3 linked regions of the Bdellovibrio bacteriovorus genome follow. The protein of the gene in region 2 interacts with the protein of the main gene of each other region in a pairwise test. Links are inferred from orthologs where the notes say so. Each region holds a gene or a part of one and is shown on either strand. Other genes may lie near its edges.

Region 1 (4,972 bases), on a different replicon or contig from region 2:
TCAGAACGAATTACCGGTAAATGTCGCTAGATACCATAAACTGATTGTGCGGAATTTACCGAAATGCTCTGATGATGGGTATGAAGGTAAAATTTATCATCGAAGGCAAGGGCACCGAGGTCATTGCCGAAGAGGGACGAACACTTTTAGACCTGGCACTTATCGCTCAAATCAATCCGCCATACTCTTGTATGGAGGGGACTTGTGGTACTTGTGAAGCCCTCGTCGAAGAGGGGAAAACCAGTGCGGATGCGGAGGGAACTCAAATTATCCGTACTTGCCAGGCAGTACCATGGTCCGAGTACGTGGTTGTGAACTACGATAAGAAGTCCAGCCCCTAATATGTTATTTGATTCGTGTTTATAAATAGTTATCCTGAATCATATGTCGCTCACGATAAAATTTTGGGGAGTTCGGGGCTCAATTCCATCGGCACCTCCTCCAACGGACTGGACTTATCATATTGAAGGAGTACTTCGTAACTTCTTCTCTATGGGCTATCGTGATCCTTCACAAATTTCTAAATACATTCAGACGGCCGAAGTTCCTAGCATCGGCGGTTATGGAGCAGCGACAACTTGTGTTGAGGTTCAAAGTAATAAAGCTCAATTGATCATTGATGGTGGCAGTGGGATTCGCAACCTCAGTGAGCGAATCATGAGTGGCACCACGGGTCGGTCTAAGGGCGCTTTTCACATCTTCATGACTCACTTTCACTGGGATCATGTGATTGGATTGCCGTTTTTTACCCCTCACTTTATTCCTGGCTGTGAAGTTCACTACTATGCGGTTCAGCCCGAGCTTGAATCTTTGATTCGTGGAATTTTCAGTCGTCCTTATTTCCCGGTTCCGTTTGAAGCATTGAAGGCGAAAGTGGTTTTCCATACTTTAGAGCCTCGCAAGCCTTTTCAGCTAGAGGACATGACAATCACGCCTTACCAGTTGGATCATCCAGATCCATGTTGGGGTTTGAAAGTGGAAAGTGAAGGTAAGGCCTACGCTCATTGCGTGGATACCGAAGGCACTCGTGTGACTCGTGAAGAGCTTGCGGAGGATTTGCCTTTGTATCAAAACGTTGACCTTATGTATTTCGATGCACAGTACACTCTTCCGGAGTTGGCAGAAAAAGCGAATTGGGGACATAGCGCGGCTCAAGTCGGTTTGGATATCGCACTTCGCGAGGGAATCAAGCGCATTCTATTTGCGCATCATGATCCCGGCGCGCGCATCGAACATGTTTTAGAGCTTAAAAGACAAACGCGTGAGTACTATGAATCACGCGAAAGATTCGCGACTAGAAACGGCGAAAAACTTCCGCCGATCCCATGGGACTTTGCCTACGAAGGCTTAGAGATTAAACTTTAAAATCAGTTCGGCGCTTTTTCGGCGTCAAAAATCAGTTCAACTTCGGTCGGATCATTTTCTTTAAATGCATTTAAAGATTCCAAAGTGCTTTGATCCAAAAGCACTTTCTTCGTGTTTTCGGGCCAAGGGAAATCATCGGCCGGGAAGCGCGTCCCGATTTTTTTCATGAATTGCGTCCATACAGGCACAGCTCCACTCGAACCCGTTAATCGGTGCGGAAGGTTGTTGTCATAGCCAACCCAAACCACCGTTGTCAGATAGGGAGTAAACCCAGCAAACCAAGCATCTTTGTTATCGCTTGTTGTTCCTGTTTTTCCGGCAGCGGGGTTTTGGAATCCACTGAGAGTAATCGAGCGAGCCGTTCCTGACAGGACAGTTTGCTTCATCATTCCGACAAGACTTGCGACGGCCGCGGGATCTACTGTGGGCTCTGGATTTATTTGATGAGCGAAGACTTCTACGCCATCAGAATTCAGAGCACGACGAACAAAAGAGATTTTTTGTTTTTGTCCCATGTTTGCAAACGTCATGTAACTTTGCAGAACTTCCTTCGGATACATCTCGAAGGCTCCCAAAGTCATCGCGGGGAAGGATTTCAGTTCTGACGTCACGCCCATGGTGTGAGTGACATCAATCACATTTCCTAATCCGACGGCGATACCTAAGGCCGCTGTCGCCGCATTTAAAGAGTTCTTCAATGCATAAAACATCGGAACTTGGCCGAAATACTGCTTCCCGTAATTGACCGGCGACCAAGCTTGGCCTTCATATTTATAGTTGAATTTTTCATCGTTCAACAAGGTGATCGGTGTATAAGGTTGGCCCTCAGGGGTTTGATTCAAAAGAGCTGTCAAATACACGAAGGGCTTCATGATCGAACCGATTTGGCGGTGTCCGTCGATAGCGCGATTGAATTGAGTCATGCGATAGTTACGGCCGCCGACGACGACACTTACAAGGCCGGTGACGTTGTTTGCAACTAGCACACTCCCTTCAAGGCTGTTGCCTTTTTCGCGAAGACCTTTGATGTATTTGTTATTCTTTTCGAGATTGTCTAAGTGGCCGCGCAAGGAAATTTGGGCCACGTCTTGCGCTTCTAAATCTAGGGCGGTGTAAATCTTTAGCCCTTCTGGATTGATGTTTTGCGAAAGCAGTTGTTTGCGAACTGCATCTAGATAGTAAGGTGCAGTTTCAGAGGCTTGCGTTCTTGGTTCTCCTGGGAGTGGTAAACGATCTGCGGCATCGGCTTCGTCTTTAGAGATGAACTGAAGACCTTGCATTTTTTCCAGAACCAAATGGCGACGGCGTTCTGCGTTTTCAGGTTTTCGGAAGGGATTGTATAAGCCCGGGCTATTCACGATCGCGGCCATCAAAGAGCATTCGCTGAGGTTTAGATCGGCGATCTCTTTTCCGAAATAGTAACGAGCTGCTGAACCGTACCCGCGAACTTGAAACGCTCCGTTTTGTCCCATGTAAATGACATTCAGATAGGTTTCAAGAATCTGATCTTTTGAAAAGCGCGATTCCAACAGGATGGACATCACGAACTCTTGAAATTTTCTTTTCAGAGTTCTTTCACTTGTTAAGAAGTAGTTTTTTACGAGCTGTTGAGTGATGGTGCTACCACCTTGAGCTCTTCGTCCCGCCGCAATATTTTTTACCAGCGCACGGAAGATGCCTTTAATGCTGACTCCGCCATGCTCCAAAAATTGAGCGTCTTCAATTGCCATGATCGCATTCAGGCACATCGGGGGAACTTCACCCAATGTCACCGTCTTCTGCATCAAAGGTTCGTTGCCAATGTATTGGGCAAGCAGGGGAGCTTCGGCATGAGCTTCTGTCATCTCGACAAACGGGGCCCCTTTAAAAATTTGCGAGATCAAACGATCTTTTTGTACGACAAGAATCTGCAAAGAGCTGTCCACGTCGGCGGTAGGCGTATCTAATGTCACCCAACCGATGCAGGCCTCTTGATTTTCATTCAAACCCACTTGCAAGCGGGCCGCACACTGCTCTCGATTGGCGATGAAGTAATCTCCGGGAAGAATGCGTTGATCATAGTCGCGGCGACGATAATTTTGGCGCAGAAGCTGTTTTTCTACTTCAGAAATCTGTATCAAACTGTGAGCGTAAAATGTGGGTGGGGCCGCATAGAATTCTGTCGGAACGATGAACTTTTTAGATTCCAACTTTTCCGTCAGTTCTTTTTCCAGCGTGATGTAGGCATAGACGCCAACACCAAGGCCAGAGATGATTACAAGCGTCACAAGGATTGTAAAAGCAATTAAAATAGTCTTTAATCGTGGTCGCAACATATATGTTAAGAGTAGTGCAAAACTCTCTCTGAAGCAAATGAGCGAAATTTAAATTTTCCTAAGCTTGTTTGAACGAAAGGATTGGTTGTGGCTAAGAAGAAAGCTTCTGCTAAAAAAGCCAATGTTAAAAAGGTCGTCAAAAAGACCGCTTCTAAAAAAACTCCTAAAAAAGTAACTAAAAAATCTGCTCCGGCTAAGAAAAGTCCCGCTAAAAAAACGGCGGCGAAAAAAGCTCCGGCAAAAAAGGCCGTAGTGAAGAAAGCAGCTCCTAAGAAGGTCGCTCCCAAAAAAGCAGCGAAACCTGCTGCTGTTAAGAAAACGGCTAAAGCTCCTGCGAAAGTCGCTTCTGCGCCGAAAGCTTCTCACTTGGTGAAAGAAAAAGCGTCAGCGAAAAACTTGGATCTTAGCAATTTCGTGACTCCGTTGGATGATCGTTTGATCGTGCAACTTTCTGGAGCCGAGAAAATGACTCCAGGTGGATTGTATATCCCGGATACGGTGGCAGACACTTCTGGCAATCTACAAGGTCAGGTCGTTGCTGTCGGTCGCGGTCACATGAGCAAAAAAGGTCATTTGAAGCCGATGGACGTTGTTGTCGGCGATAAAGTGATCTTCTCGGAATACGCGGGCAATAAAATCAAAATTCAAAACGAAGACCTCATCATCCTTCGCGAGGGGGATGTCCTTGGCGTGGTCGCAAAATAAAAGGAATGAAAATGAATAAGAATCTTTTGAAAGCATTGGGTCTTTCGGTGGCGCTTTTGTCCACAACGGCCAACGCCATGAGTTTGGATTGGAGCGGGGGCTACCGCGCAGAATGGACTGAAGTGGATAAACCATCTTTGGGTTCACCTTCTGAAAGAAAAGCCTATGGTTTGAACTATCTTTACTTGAGCCCAAAAATCATCGCGGCTGATGGTGTAAACATCATTTCTCGCTTCGATGTTTTGAACAGTTCGCAATATCCGAACTCGCAAGTAGGTGAAATCTGGGGATTGAATCAAAACGCGCAAGGCACAGCGACTTCGACGAACGAAGGTTCTGTTGATTTGAAAGTCAGCCAACTTTACTTGAATGTGAACCAAGAATACGGCGCTTTGATCGTCGGTCGTGCTCCCTTCGAATTCGGTTTGGGAATGACTTACAACGCGGGTAAAGGTGCTTTTGATCACTGGTATGACACTCGCGATATGATTGCTTACAAAATCGTAGTAGGTGACTGGTTCTTCATGCCGCAATTAAGCCGCAAACAATCCAGCGGTTACGGTCAGGGTGGAACAATCTCTACAATG
Region 2 (3,000 bases):
CCGTCATTTCTTTCCATTCTTTAGAAGATCGTATTGTGAAAAACATCTTCAAAGAGGCGGAAGATCTAGGTAGATCCGTTTATAAAAAAGTGATCGTTCCCACTCAGGAAGAGTGTGACAAAAACTCTCGCTCGCGTTCTGCGAAGTTGAGAGTCTTCGAGAGGAGTGCTCAGGATGAGCTCGGAAAACTTTAGGCAGCTAAAACCTTTTTTTAGCATTCTGGTTATCATCTTTACTTTGTTTTCCATCGTCTTCCTGCAAATGGAAGAACGTCGCATGGGCTATAGCGTTTTGAAACTGACTCGCGAGCATAAAAAAGTGTGGGAAGAAAAGCGCACCAAAGAAATTGCACTTGCGAAGATCACACGCCCGCAGCTTTTGGATACGATGGCTCAGCAAAAGTTCACACTTAAAAAAGTTCAGGCCAATCAGATCATTCACTTGACCGGCGCTATGACGAAAGAAGCCGATAAAGTAGTGAATAAAGACATTGCGAAAAAGGACCTGTAATTGAAATCACGTATTGTCATCATCTTTGTAGGTATTTTAGTTCTGTGGTCGGCGTTGATCCTGCGTGCGGGTTACTTGCAATTCCTTCCTAATGACAGATTAAACTCTTTGCAAAATAGACAGTTTCAAACCAAGGTCACTTTGCAGGCGCGCCGAGGGGCCATCGTTGATAGCAATGGTCGTGACTTGGCCATGTCGGCGGCGGCTTATTCTCTTTATGCCGATCCAAAAATTATCGAAAACCGCAAAGTCGCAGCAAAGAAATTAGCGAAGGCTTTAAATCAATCTTATGAATCTGTGTATTCGAAGATTAAAGATGGCAGTCGTCGTTTCGTTTGGATTCAGCGCATGTTGGATCAAGCGACCGCAGATGAAATTAAATCATGGGATATTCGCGGTCTTTCGTTTGTCGAAGAGTGGCGCCGTGTGTACCCGAACGAAACTTTATTGGCTCAGACTTTGGGTTTCTTGGGGATTGAAGGTCAGGGGCTTGAAGGTTTAGAGCTTGGTTACAATCAACTTCTTGCGGGCAACCAAAAGAAAGTATCCGTGAAGCGCGATGCCCGCGGACGTCCTTTGATCAATGACGGTTTGATGTTCATTGAAAACCCTGAAGGCAGTGAACTTCGTCTGACGGTGGATTCAGAACTTCAGTACCGACTTGAAAGTGAACTTGCGAATGCGGTTTCTACATTCGAAGCCGATCACGCGGTGGGTGTGATCTTAGAAGCAAAAACGTCGGCGGTTTTAGCGTTGGCCTCTGCGCCGACCTTTGATGTTAACAAAGCAATGAAGGCTCCTGGTGAGCATCGTCGTAACAAAATCGTGACGGACGCGTTTGAACCGGGTTCGACGATGAAGACTTTCGTGATCGCGGCCGCTTTGCGTGACGGATTGATTCAGCCAAATACAAAATTTTATTGTGAAAAAGGAAGCTTCAAAGTCGGTGATCGCATCATCCGCGAAGCTGAAACAAAAGAAAAGTTTGAAGATCTGACAGTGAGTGAAATTCTTGCGGTCTCTTCAAACGTCGGAACAACTAAGATCGCGTTTAAAATGGGGTCAGACAAACTTCGCCAAGGTCTTTTAGATTTCGGCTTTGGGCAAAGACTGGGTGTGGATCTTCCGGGCGAAGCGCGCGGCATGGTGCAGGCTCTTCCGTGGAGACAGCACTTGCTCAGTAATATTTCTTTTGGTCATGGTATCTCTGCGACTCCTTTGCAAGTGGCCAATGCCTTTGCTGCCATTGCAAATGGTGGTGTGTTGAACACTCCGTACATCGTTCACAGCATTCGTGATGCTGAAACAGGAGAGCTTAAAGAGACTGAAGTGAAGCCCATTCGACGTGTCTTGACGGCAGAGCAAGCGGCGCAAATGCGGGCGATGCTTGTTGGGGTGACGACGACAGGGGGAACGGGTGGCAACGCTCGTGTCGATGGTTTCATGGTCGGCGGAAAAACCGGGACGGCTCAGAAAGTCAATCCGAACGGACGTGGTTACTTAAAAGGCGCTTACATTTCTAGCTTCGGCGGATTCATTCCGGCAAATGACCCCAAGTTTGTGATTTACGTCGCCGTGGATTCTCCTCGCAAAGCTTATTATGGCGCGACAGTGGCGGCTCCGTTATTCTCGCGATTGGCTTCTTATGCGGTTCGCAAAGAAGGTATTGCTCCACTTCCGATGGCTGAGGTTTCGACTGTTGATAAAAAGGTGCGTCGTATTGCCGCTGAACCTAAACCAGTTGTGAAAATCCCACCGAAAGAAGTGTTAACCGCGACAGAGTTAGATAAAGTCACGGAAGTGGCGACAGGGGAAACTGTTCCGAACTTAAAGAACATGACCACACGTGAAGTTCTTCGCCGTATCAACGGTCAAGACTTGAAAGTGAAATTCGTCGGTCAGGGAGTCGTCGCCGATACCATTCCCGATGCGGGATCGATGGTTCCGGAAACAAAAGAGATCACGGTTATAATGAAATAAAAGTAAAGGGAAGATTGTGAAGATCTTCCCTTTTTTTGTCCGAGTTTTCTTCAAACATCGGCCACTTGTGTCAGTCTTTTCTTCCTCAGATAAAACCTAATCCCAGTTCATTCTTTGCTCGAAGAGTTTCAAAGCGAAGGCCAGATTGTTGTTGCTTCGCAGAACTCTTTCACAGAAAGTACACGGGTATGGAAATCCAGCAGGCATCGCAATCTGATCTACTAAAAAAATACTTCAATCTTCCGCAATTTCGTCGCGGGCAAAAAGAGATCATTGATGCGGTTCTTGCAAAAAAAGACGTCTTAGCCGTTCTGCCTACGGGAGGCGGTAAGTCTTTGTGTTATCAATATCCGGCTGTCCACTTTCAAAAGCTGGTGATTGTTATTTCACCTTTGATAGCTTTGATGAAAGACCAAGTGATGTCTTTACAAAGACTGGGCATTCCTGCGGGCTGTTTGCACTCAGGTCAATCGGACGATGAAAAACGCGATGTTTTTGCTGAGTTGAATA
Region 3 (4,887 bases), 320 kb from region 2 along the record:
AGTACCGTGATTTCCGTCTTCTTTTCTTTGGCCAAATGATTTCATTTTTAGGGAGCATGGTGAGCTATGTCGCCATCCCCTATCAGGTCTACGAATTGACTAAAGACAACTGGCTTGTAGGCTTGCTGGGCTTAGTTCAACTGGGGCCCGTGCTGATATTCGGGATCCTGGGTGGGACTTATGCCGACCGTTTGGATCGTCGTAAGCTTCTGTTAGTCTCTGAATTTCTTTTAAGCCTGATGATCCTGGGACTGACGTTAAATGCTTGGAGCGACAAGCCCTCTGTGCCTTTAATCTTTATTCTCGTAGCCCTGTTTCAAAGCATCATGGGCTTTCACCGTCCCGCGATGGATGCTCTGACTCAGAAAATCGTAGATAAAAAAGATTACGCGGCCGTGGGTGCTTTAGGGAGCTTCCGCTACTCTGCAGGAGCTATTGTCGGTCCTGCCTTGGGAGGAATTTTAATTGCGAGCTTTGGAATCAAGGGGGCTTATCTTTTTGACTTCATCAGCTTTGTCGCGGCCTTTGTCGCTCTTTATCTGATGTCAAAGATTCCCAATCCTGAAAAACGAGACAATTCTCCTTGGACGGATGCCAAAGAAGGTCTTAAATATGCGGTGTCCAAACCAGAACTTATCGGCACTTATCTGATTGATATCGTCGCCATGGCCTTTGCCTTTCCGGTGGCCCTGTTCCCTTCAATGTCGGAACAATGGGGTGGCGCTTCGGCTGCGGGATTTTTATTCTCGGCAATGGCCGTGGGCTCTTTGGTGATGACAGTTTTTAGTGGCTGGACTTCCAAGGTCTCTCGTCATGGGCGAGCTGTCGTGATCGCGGCCACGCTCTGGGCGGTGTTCATCATTGGCGTAGGCTATGCTCAACATCTTTGGGTGGCCTTGGTTTTCCTTGGTTTAGCTGGAGCCGCCGATATGATGAGTGGTCTTTTCCGCGGGATTATTTGGAATGAAACCGTTCCCAATGAATTGCGAGGTCGCCTTTCAGGAATTGAAATGATTTCTTACATGTCAGGTCCACTGATTGGAAACGCACGTGCCGGATGGATGGCAGCAAAAGTGTCGGTGCCTTTTAGTATCAGTGTCGGTGGAGCGATCTGCGCCGTCGCCGTTATCGTAACGGCGTTCTGTCTTCCAAAGTTTTGGCGCTATCATGGACACGCTTCGCATACTTCATAAACAGATTTTTTTCGCCGAGGGTTTTTAATAAGAATGCCTCGGCTTTTTCTTCTGAAATATCCTGAGACTGCAACCACAGGTCTTCAAACAAAGTCTGCGTGGCCGCCATATTGAGCGAAGGAAAACTAGAGTCATCGACCTCACCAAAACCGACGATAAAAAGATAGTTCCACAAAGGCTTCATCGCGCGATTGTAATGGCTTTCCATCATCTTTCCCTGCCAGCCTAAATTTTCTTTGATGATTTTGGTCGACTGAGGAGAATCCATTAAGAAACTGTCTAACGCTTCTTGCGAAGCTTTGGGTAAATGAATAAGACCCTTAGATGTTCCCAAATAAGCCAATAGATTTATGAATAATTTCTTAGAGAAAAACGTCGCCCGATTGCGGAACCATTTCGCGTAAACGACCTCTTCGCTGCGCGAAAGTTCTTCGCGCATGATCCACATCTCCCCGACACGATTATCGGCATCAGAATCCCAGCCCCACACCATTTCACTGCGCGGATAAAGCTCCGACCACAGACTGGAAGGTTCCTTTTGATTTTGCAAAGGATAAACTAAAAGACACCCGCGGCGCTCGATGGCTTCCACCATCTTTCTTTTTTTACTCTTCGACGTCATAGTTAGAATAGTCTAACTCGGTCTTCATCGGAGCACCAGCTTCTAACCACGCCTTTAACAAACTATATTGGCGCGGGGTCAGACTGGAATTCATCGGCATCGTGCGCTCCACAATCGCCTTTTGATAAATGCGTTGGGCGTTTTCAAGAACTTCTTCATAAACATCGGTCCCGATGCCTCCGCGAATCATACCTTGAGCGCGATTATGACATTCATAACAGCTGGCTGCGAACACTTCGCGACTGACGATAAAAAACTGCAGGTCTTCAGCCGCGACAGGTTTAGAATCCCCCACCGGCGCTAGCGCCCCGTCTTTTTCCTTTTCATCTTTGGAGCCACTGCAGGCACTAAAACAGACTGATAAAAGCAAGACCGCGAAGAATGACGAGAGTCTCATGAAGCCTCCTAAGATTTGCACTTCCCCATTTTGAAAGAGAATGCACTTAGGTCAATGTGTAGTTCGTCACGGGTTTGCTAATTACTAAGAGCTAGTTGATTTCTTCTTCGGATTCAAATTTAAGATCTAAGAAATCTAACAAAGAAGCGTCAGCCGCTTTCGGGATTTCGGGGGCGACACGATTTAAAATACGTCTTTGACGAGCCATCACATAAATTGACGGCCGATCAATGCGGAAACGGCGTGGATTTGGTAACACCGCTGCAATTAGCGAAGCCTCTGCCGGAGAAAGTTTTTTGGCAGTCTTTTTAAAGAATTTTTGTGAAGCGGCTTCGACGCCATAAATGCCAGGACCTAATTCAATCACATTCAAATAAACTTCTAGAATGCGCTCTTTCGGCCAAACGAACTCAATCAGAACCGTAAAGTAAGCTTCAAAGCCTTTGCGAACCCAATCTCTTTGGGGCCATAGGAACACGTTCTTTGCCGTTTGTTGACTGATCGTCGAAGCGCCTTTTTTACGCTTGTGGGTTTTGTTGTATTTCAAAGCCTTTTGAATGGCGTCGTAGTCAAAGCCGTTATGCTCAAAGAAGCGATAGTCTTCGGCTTTTAAAACGGCTCTTTGCACAGAAGGTGAGATTTCTTCTAACGGCACCCAGTCTTTAGAGATGCCGACGAACTTTTCACCCCAGAGGGACTCTACAGAACGGATCACCATCAACGGCGTGATAAAGACCGGTACGAATCGATAAAACAAAACGGCACCTAAGCTGCTTACAAAAAAGAGCAGCACAAGCTTCGTGATCCAATTTCGAATTCGGGGCCAGTATTTTTTCATGAATAACGTTCTAGAGAAGACCTGGTTGCACGATCTCAACCCAATAGTCATCTGGATCTTTAATAAAGGCGATATTTTTCATGCCGCCTTCACCTAATTTCTTCTGAAAACGCACTCCCATACGTTCGAAGCGAGCACAGGCTTCTTGGATATTAGGAACAGAAATGCAGATATGACCAAAACCACGAGGTTCCGTGTTTCCGTTGTGATAAGGCGTCTTTTCTTGCTCTTCCGTGCCCCAATTGTGAGTTAATTCTAGAACGGCTTGACGACCAAACGTGTATTTCGCATTGGCTTCGTTTTCTGAAGGCACATTTTCACCTTCAGGAACATACGCTAGAAAGAAAAGGGAAAACTTCCACTCTGCAAAGTCCAACTTACGAACCAACTTCATTCCTAAAATATTCGTGTAAAATTCCAACGACGCTTTAGGATCTTTAATGCGCATCATCGTATGATTAAATACGTAACCTTTTGTCTCTGACATAATTTTCCTCTTGTGTGGTCAAACTAACATAAATTCGGAACACCATAAAGAACGCATTTGCGAGGAAGGCTAGAAACCCCACCCAAAATGCCACCAGATTCATTTGGCCTAGCCCTTGCTATACCCCTAACCAGGTGACCGATGTCACCACTCTTCGGGGGAAGAGAGTTTAATTGGGGGAAACTATGTGGCGAGGACTCGCGCATCTTACTGGTCTTTTTGTTTTGGCTCTTTCAGCTCAATCCAACGCACAAACTCCACCAGGAGTTCGCATTCAAAGCATTCAAGCTGTTGGCAGCGGATGTCCTGTGGGTTCACACAGTGCTAATATTTCACCAGATGGTCAGACGTTTTCTCTTCTATTGGATAATTTTGTCGCTTCATCGACGATGAAAAACCCGATTGCACGACTGATGTGTGAATTGAAAGTCAGTTTCTATGTTCCTGCGGGATGGACATTTGCAGTTTTAAGCGCGGACTATCGTGGATTTGCTTACGCCGAAGCCGGAACCGTCACGCAACACCAAGCTCTTTATTCTTTTGATGGCAGTAAACCTAAAAACGAAAGACCGGGTTACGAAAACGGCGGCACTTACAACTTCCGCGCGCAAGAATTCCGCGGTCCTTACAACGACAACTACTACATCCGACATAACATTGATCCTCGCGTCGCACCTTGGGCGCCGTGCAGCTCGCAATCTGTACAAACTCTTTATGTCACAACATTCTTGATGGCGCGAAATTTAAATCTGTCTTCACTGGTTGAGTCGACGATCTCTTTGGATAGTATCGATGGCCAAGTGCAGTCACAGCGTTACTCGCTAGCATGGAAGCAGTGTACTCCATCACGAGTGACACCACCACCTCGCGATCCAGGCAATCCGCGCCCAGCGCCACCGCCTCGTGATCCGGGTCGTCCACCAAGATACCGATAATCAAAAACTAAATTTAGAAAACTAAATAACAATTTTTAAATGGAAAAATAAACCATAAGGGGGAAGTGTATGAAAAAAATGATGTTAATGGGTCTTTTAGGCGTGATGTCAGCGCTCAGTCTGCAAGCAAATGCGCAAGTGCGCTTGGGTGAGCCTGCTTACGGTGGTACAGGTTGTCCTGCGGGATCAGCAAGCGTCACTTTGAGTCCCGATCAACAGGCTTTAAGTATCTTGTTTGATAACTATGTGGCTGAAGCTGGTGGCGGTCGTCGCATTGATCGTAAATCGTGCAACATCTCTGTCCCAGTGCATGTGCCTTCTGGATACAGTGTTTCTATTTTCCAAGTGGACTACCGCGGTTTTAACTCGGTGCCTCGCGGAGGTCTTTCTCGCTTTGACGCGGAATACTTCTGGG

Evidence for each region.
Region 1: the proteins of AZI85_RS12035 (region 2) and AZI85_RS00060 interact in binary tests that used the Escherichia coli proteins (3 or more experiments, as listed by UniProt). The link is inferred for Bdellovibrio bacteriovorus from one-to-one orthologs.
Region 3: the proteins of AZI85_RS12035 (region 2) and mtgA interact in binary tests that used the Escherichia coli proteins (3 or more experiments, as listed by UniProt). The link is inferred for Bdellovibrio bacteriovorus from one-to-one orthologs.

Annotation. Positions count from the first base shown.
Region 1 is NZ_LUKF01000001.1:9,721-14,692, reverse strand. What follows is about bases 1,001-3,975. They hold AZI85_RS00060 (transglycosylase domain-containing protein), read right to left. Parts: upstream 3,633-3,975; coding sequence 1,368-3,632; downstream 1,001-1,367. Other genes in these bases: AZI85_RS00055 (co-chaperone GroES), read left to right, coding at 3,768-3,975; AZI85_RS00065 (MBL fold metallo-hydrolase), read left to right, coding at 1,001-1,365. In the rest of the region: AZI85_RS00070 (2Fe-2S iron-sulfur cluster-binding protein), read left to right, coding at 81-341; more of AZI85_RS00065, read left to right, coding at 385-1,000; more of AZI85_RS00055, read left to right, coding at 3,976-4,385; AZI85_RS00050 (hypothetical protein), read left to right, coding at 4,397-4,972. UniProt on the Escherichia coli protein: Cell wall formation. Synthesis of cross-linked peptidoglycan from the lipid intermediates.
Region 2 is NZ_LUKF01000016.1:496,489-499,488, reverse strand. It holds AZI85_RS12035 (penicillin-binding transpeptidase domain-containing protein), read left to right. Parts: upstream 1-510; coding sequence 511-2,490; downstream 2,491-3,000. Other genes in the region: AZI85_RS12030 (RecQ family ATP-dependent DNA helicase), read left to right, coding at 2,679-3,000; AZI85_RS12040 (hypothetical protein), read left to right, coding at 175-510; rsmH (16S rRNA (cytosine(1402)-N(4))-methyltransferase RsmH), read left to right, coding at 1-194. UniProt on the Escherichia coli protein: Essential cell division protein that catalyzes cross-linking of the peptidoglycan cell wall at the division septum. Required for localization of FtsN.
Region 3 is NZ_LUKF01000016.1:177,156-182,042, forward strand. What follows is about bases 1,178-4,067. They hold mtgA (monofunctional biosynthetic peptidoglycan transglycosylase), read right to left. Parts: upstream 3,051-4,067; coding sequence 2,304-3,050; downstream 1,178-2,303. Other genes in these bases: AZI85_RS10500 (MFS transporter), read left to right, coding at 1,178-1,193; AZI85_RS10505 (AlkZ-related protein), read right to left, coding at 1,178-1,815; AZI85_RS10510 (hypothetical protein), read right to left, coding at 1,799-2,212; gloA (lactoylglutathione lyase), read right to left, coding at 3,061-3,537; AZI85_RS10525 (DUF4360 domain-containing protein), read left to right, coding at 3,723-4,067. Outside these bases: more of AZI85_RS10500, read left to right, coding at 1-1,177; more of AZI85_RS10505, read right to left, coding at 1,126-1,177; more of AZI85_RS10525, read left to right, coding at 4,068-4,472; AZI85_RS10530 (DUF4360 domain-containing protein), read left to right, coding at 4,542-4,887. UniProt on the Escherichia coli protein: Peptidoglycan polymerase that catalyzes glycan chain elongation from lipid-linked precursors. May play a role in peptidoglycan assembly during cell division in collaboration with other cell division proteins.